Regions from separate parts of the Pseudoalteromonas sp. BSi20429 genome, predicted to be linked through region 1. Evidence: predicted binding sites of a transcription regulator. Region 1 holds the regulator's gene; the other holds the start of a gene.
What was found. Region 1 encodes NrdR, which represses ribonucleotide reductase genes. Its sites were predicted from a motif close to AAACACNANATNTNGTGTTT; they were not measured.

Region 1 (3,450 bases):
CTTGTGCGCTGTGTAAATTCATAAATTTGCTCGTGTAAGTTATCAGTTTCGTTATTTAATAAAACCCGCTTTAGCGAGTAAGCTCATCGAAATATCAGAGCCCGTTGGTTGCTCTGCACCTTTTATAAGGCGCTCTAAATAACGTGCAATTTGATCGACTTCTAAATTAACTTGAGTGCCTACTTTAAAGTGAGCAATTGTGGTTTGCTCACTCGTATGTGGAACAATTGTTAATTTGAATTTATTACCTTCTACAGCGTTTACCGTCAGGCTTATACCATCAATACATACCGAACCTTTGTACGGGATGTATTTCATTAAATTCTCTTCGGTTGTAAGCCAATATTCTGTTGCTCGAGCGTTTGCTGTAATGCTTGTAATAGTTGCTATGCCATCAACATGGCCAGATACTAAATGACCGCCTAAACGCGAAACAGGTTGCATGGCTTTTTCAAGATTCACCGTTTGCCCTAAAGCATAGTGAGCAAAACCGGTTAAACCAATCGTCTCGTTAGATAAATCAGCACTAAAACCGTCAATATGTTTATCAACTACGGTTAAGCAAACGCCATTGGTTGCAATGCTGTCGCCTAGCTTTACGTCTTCCATATCAAGGTCAGCACTTTGGATACGAATGGCTAAGTCGCCTTGTTTTTTTTGTAATAAAGCAATTTTGCCTGTGGCTTCTATTATCCCAGTAAACATAGCGCTACTCTTTTTATTAAGTGATTTTAATGAGTTTTTAACGCGGTGATACGTAAATCGTCACCAATGCGCGCACATTCATTAAATGTTAAATCAACGGTGTTTTGCATACTCGTCAATTCAGGAAAATTAACTAAACTTTTTGCATCATGGCCCATTAATTTAGGCGCCAAATAAAAAACAAACTCGTCAACTAAATCAAGCTCTGTCATTTTACCAGCAAGTGTTGCTCCGCTCTCAAGCCAAACATTATTAAACTGCAGTTGCCCAAGCTTTTCTAAAACAGCCTGTAAATCAACTTTGCCGTTACTTTCACTTACTTCAATATGCTTTACAAAATGCGGCCATTGCAGTGATTTATCAACCTTAGTCGTAAATATTATTACATCACTTTGGATTTTAAATAAAGCAAGGTTGGGCGTTAAACGATTCTGTGAATCAATTATAACACGCACGGGCTGGCGAAGCGGTAAATCGGTAGGTAACGTGCAAGGCAACTCGCTTAGTCGCACATTAAGTTTAGCATCGTCTACTAACACGGTATCGGCACCGGTTAAAATAGCGCAGCTTTGCGCTCGATATAATTGTACGTCTTGGCGAGCAGCGGGACTTGTGATCCACTTACTTTGCCCATTTTTAAGCGCTGTTTTACCATCTATGCTTGCTGCCATTTTACAGGTCACATAAGGTAAGCCTTGTTCCATTCGCTTAAAAAAGCCAACGTTAAGTGCGCGAGCTTGTGATTCAAGTAATCCATAAGCAACTTCAATACCGGCATCGCTCAGTATTTTAAGGCCTTTGCCTGCAACTTGTGGGTTTGTATCAACCATAGCGGCAATTACTTTTACAACGCCCGCCTTTTTTAAGCCTTCAGCACACGGTGGCGTACGCCCATAATGACTACACGGTTCAAGCGTTACATAAGCCGTTGCACCTTGTGCACTACTACCAGCTATTGCCAGTGCATTTACTTCAGCATGGCCTTGACCTGCTAATTGATGAAAACCCTCACCAATTATTTGATTATTTTTAACTAATACACAGCCAACATTAGGGTTAGGCGTGGTAGTAAACCGGCCTTTTTTGGCAAGCTCTATGGCGCGTGCCATATACATTTCATCATGTTCGGTAAAAGTAGTTTGGCTTTGCATTATTACTCCCCTAAGCGGGCAATTTCTTCGCCAAATTCGCGTATATCTTCAAACGAGCGATAAACAGAGGCAAACCTTACGTACGCTACTTTATCGAGCTTTTTGAGGGCTTCCATAATGCATTCACCCACCAAATGGCTTGAAATTTCTCGCTCACCCGTTGCGCGTAGTTGCGATTTTATTATATTCACCACTTCGTCTACTTGCTCTGTGCTCACTGGGCGTTTTTCGAGTGCGCGATTTAAGCCATTTAATAATTTATCTTCGTTAAATGGTTCGCGGCTGCCGTCTTGTTTAATAACACGAGGCATAACCAGTTCAGCGCCTTCAAATGTAGTAAAGCGCTCGTGGCAGTCGTTACACTCACGACGCCTGCGAACTTGATGGCCTCCGCCAACAAGGCGTGAGTCAATAACTTTAGTATCTTTTGCGGTACAAAATGGACAATGCATAGCTCGGTACTTCCGTTTTAAAACAAAAAAGACCGCTAAATAGCGGTCTTTTATCTTAGCAAAAAAATAGGGCCTGTTGACCTTTCAGGATTAAATTTGTTCTATCTAGGGGTGATTTAATCGCGGCTCGAGATTTGTAACCTAGTGGGCTAAGTAAAAATCGAGCAACAAAGAGTAAATCGCCCCTAGAACGAACCCGAGGGCAGTGCATGTTTGGCATTTATGCTGCGTTATCGCCTATTTGTGTGGAGTAACCACACTACATAGACTCTGCCTTGCTTAAAAGCCAAACATACTACTGCAAATTAAACCTCGAAAGATAAACAGGCCCCTAGCTTATGTGCTCTAAATTACTGCCGCATATGCAATTAAGCGTAAACAGGTAATTTTGCACAAATTGCTTTTACTTTTTCTTTAACTTGCGCCTGTACAGATTCATCAGTGATGTTATCTAGTACGTTACAAATCCAGCCAGCAAGCTCTTTTGATTCTTCTTCTTTAAAACCACGACGAGTAATTGCAGGAGAACCAATACGCAAACCAGATGTTACAAACGGAGAACGTGGATCGTTCGGTACTGAGTTTTTATTAACTGTGATGTTAGCGTTACCTAGGGCAGCATCTGCATCTTTACCAGTGATATCTTTATCGATTAAATCAAGTAAAAATAAGTGGTTTTCAGTTTTGTCAGAAACGATTTTGTAGCCGCGCTCTTGCATTACAGCAACCATTGCCTTTGCGTTTTTAACAACTTGTGTTTGGTATACTTTAAACTCTGGTTGAAGTGCTTCTTTAAATGCCACTGCTTTTGCTGCAATAACATGACATAAAGGACCGCCTTGGCCACCAGGGAAAACAGCGCTGTTAAGCTTTTTGTAGATTGCTTCGTCGCCACATGCAGAAATAATCAAACCACCACGAGGGCCTGCAAGTGTTTTATGCGTAGTTGTAGTTACAACGTGTGCATGAGGAACAGGGCTTGGGTAAACGCCTGCCGCAATTAAACCCGCAACGTGAGCCATATCAACAAACAGATAAGCACCGATTTTGTCAGCAATTTCACGGAATTTAGCCCAATCAACAATACCAGAGTACGCTGAGAAACCACCAATAATCATTTTTGGCTTGTGCTCAAGTGCTAG
Region 2 (3,450 bases), on a different contig from region 1:
CTTCTGGAGTATCTTCTTGCATATCTGAGGCGCCATCACGAGTATTGTGGTAGTACAAGGTTTTAACACCTAGTTTGTACGCGCTTAGTAAGTCTTTTAATAAGACTTGCATAGGTACTTTACCGCCTTCGAACTTGTTTGGATCATAATTTGTATTTGCAGAAATTGTTTGGTCTACAAATTTTTGCATTATACCAACAAGCTGCAAGTAACCATCGTTTGATGGAATGTCCCACAGTAGCTCGTATTGATCTTTTAAACGCTCATACTCAGGAACAACTTGCTTTAAAATACCGTCTTTACTTGCTTTAACGCTAATATGTCCACGTGGTGGTTCAATACCATTTGTTGCATTAGAGATTTGCGACGATGTTTCTGATGGCATTAACGCACTTAGTGTTGAGTTACGCATACCGTGCTCTTTAATATTTGCACGCAGTGTATCCCAATCAAGATGAAGTGGCTCATCACAAATTTTATCTAAATCACGTTTGTACGTATCTGTTGGCATAATGCCTTGTGAATACGTTGTTTCGTTAAACTTAGGACAGGCACCACGCTCTTTAGCAAGCTCGTTTGATGCTTTCATCAAGTAGTATTGAATCGCTTCAAAGGTTTTATGTGTTAATGCATTTGCGCTGCCATCTGAATAACGCTTACCATTTTTAGCTAGGTAGTATGCATAGTTAATCACGCCTATACCTAACGTTCGACGACCCATAGTTGCATTTTTAGCAGCCGGTACGGGGTAGTCTTGGAAATCAAGTAAGTTATCAAGTGCGCGTACTGCAAGTTCTGCTAGCTCTTCAAGCTCATCAAGTGATTCTATTGCACCTAAGTTAAACGCAGACAGTGTACAAAGGGCAATTTCGCCTTCTTCGTCATTTACGTTATTAAGTGGCTTAGTTGGCAATGCAATTTCTAAACATAAGTTAGATTGGCGAATAGGCGCAACTTTAGCAATGAACGGGCTATGTGTATTACAGTGGTCCACATTTTGTAAATAAATACGACCTGTACTTGCACGCTCTTGCGCAAACATAGAGAAAAGCTCAATGGCTTTAATGCGTTTTTTACGAATAGACTCATCTTGTTCGTATTTTACGTAAAGCGCGTCAAACTCAGCTTGGTCTTCAAAAAATGCATCGTAAAGACCAGGCACATCTGATGGGCTAAATAACGTAATGTAGTCGTCTTTAATTAAACGAGAGTACATTAGTTTATTAAACTGTACGCCGTAATCTAGGTGACGAACGCGGTTATCGTCTACACCACGGTTATTTTTAAGTACAAGTAGGTTCTCTACTTCTAAATGCCAAAGCGGGTAGAACAATGTTGCAGCGCCGCCACGTACACCACCTTGCGAACAACTTTTAACAGCTGTTTGAAAGTGCTTATAAAAAGGAATACAACCTGTGTGGTACGCTTCGCCGTTACGAATATGGCTACCTAGCGCACGAATACGACCAGCATTAATACCAATACCTGCGCGTTGTGAAACGTATTTAACAATAGCAGATGATGTAGCGTTAATTGAATCAAGGCTATCGCCACATTCAATTAATACACACGAGCTAAACTGGCGAGTAGGCGTACGTACACCCGACATAATTGGCGTTGGTAGAGATATTTTAAATAACGATACTGCGTCGTAAAAGCGCTTAATGTAAGAAACGCGTGTTTCACTTGGGTAGTCAGAGAATAAGCTCGCTGCTACTAAAATATATAAAAACTGTGCACTTTCGTAGATTTCACCCGATACACGGTTTTGAACGAGATACTTACCTTCAAGCTGTTTTACAGCCGCGTAGCTAAAGTTAAGATCGCGAGAATGATCAAGATATGCATCAAGCTCGTCTAATTCTTGCTCTGTGTAATCTACTAATAAGTGAGCATCGTAGCGTTTATCGCCAACCATTTTTGTTACGTGGTCAAATAAACGTGGTGGCTCAAATTGACCGTACGCTTTTTTACGTAAATGGAATACAGCTAAACGTGCAGCTAAGTATTGATAATCAGGCGATTCTTTTGAAATCTGATCCGCTGCTGCTTTAATGATGGTTTCGTGAATGTCTTTAGTACGAATACCGTCGTAAAACTGAATGTGCGATTTTAATTCAACTTGCGAAACCGAAACGTTGCTTAAACCTTCGGCGGCCCATTCAATAACGCGATGGATCTTATCCAGATCAAGAGGCTCTTTGCGCCCGTCACGTTTGCTTACAGATAACTGTTGGTTCATTTGCCTGTATTCCTTGGGAATTATGTATTTTGACCAATGCTTTATGCCTCGCCGAAGCAAGGTAGATACTCGTTTTGTATAAAGTTAATTAAATTGGAGAATTTAATTGAATAACATTTGGCCACAATATCTGGTGCTGTTCAATTTAATGATCACAAGATAGTGTGGTCTGAGTTGTTTTGCAAGAGGTAGAATTGTGTCTATTATCTGATAATGAGGAGATATAGCCTTTGTGTTAGTAGACACTCACCTTCGAACAATCATTTAAGATGAAATATGCAAAAATCAACTAATGATCTACTAAATTTACGTATTTTAAAAATAAATTTTGACTGCTTTTTTTATCATCAGGCTTTGCGTGAAAATTGACTCAATCACAATATATAGTGTTTATTAATTAACATAGCACTATATATGGTTGAATCGAATTTTTGTACAGGGTATATGGTTGTAATATATAAGATTGAGGCAAGGTAAGTTTTTCAGATATAGTTATACTGGAATGTAAGATATAAAAATGGGCTAAAAATTAGCCCATTTAAATTTATACTACGAGCAAACTACCCAGTGTAATAATTTTAAAAACAATCATTATTACACTCTCTGAGATTTCTATAGAAATATTGAGTTTCAACTTTAGTTATCCTAAATCTGAGTTAGTCACTTGCCGACAATATAAGAATCAGTTACGCTCAAACTTCCACACTTGGGCGCTTTCCTAAAATTTTAGCAAGTGTCTTTGCTAACATCATATTCAAACCTTGGGTATGATGTTAGCCCCTCCACCTAGTTGAAATATCAATTCCATCAAAGTGTTAATAAAACTTTAATGTGGTCTGAGTTGTTTTGCAAGGGACATAATTGCCCCTGTTTGTGGATAAGTTTAGGATAACGCATTTGTGTTAGTAGAGACTCACCTTCGAACAATCAATTAAGTTGAAATATGCAAAAATCAATTAGTGAACTGCTAAATTTACGCATTTTAAAAATAAATTCTGACTGCTTTTTTTATCAGCAAGCTTTGTGTGAAAGCTAACACAATCACAATATATAGTGTTTAATAATTAACATAGCACTATATATGGTTAAAACCATCAATTGGGCTTAGCCAGTTAAAATTGGCTTCCCAAGCTATCGCTTCATCTTTACTTGGGATGTAACCCCAAAGTGCCGTTGCGGTATGCATACCTGCTGCTTTGCCTGCTTGT

Region 2: the regulator NrdR is predicted to act here: its motif matches at 2,362-2,381, upstream of nrdA (class 1a ribonucleoside-diphosphate reductase subunit alpha).

The regions. Positions count from the first base shown of each region.
Region 1 is NZ_BADV01000115.1:17,218-20,667, forward strand. Features, by position in the region: gene ribBA (bifunctional 3,4-dihydroxy-2-butanone-4-phosphate synthase/GTP cyclohydrolase II) at 1-22, opposite strand, end outside; gene P20429_RS00615 (riboflavin synthase) at 52-705, opposite strand; gene ribD (bifunctional diaminohydroxyphosphoribosylaminopyrimidine deaminase/5-amino-6-(5-phosphoribosylamino)uracil reductase RibD) at 732-1,856, opposite strand; gene nrdR (transcriptional regulator NrdR) at 1,859-2,308, opposite strand; gene glyA (serine hydroxymethyltransferase) at 2,677-3,450, opposite strand, start outside.
Region 2 is NZ_BADV01000043.1:28,721-32,170, forward strand. Features, by position in the region: gene nrdA (class 1a ribonucleoside-diphosphate reductase subunit alpha) at 1-2,242, opposite strand, end outside; gene P20429_RS10540 (HAD family hydrolase) at 3,318-3,450, opposite strand, start outside.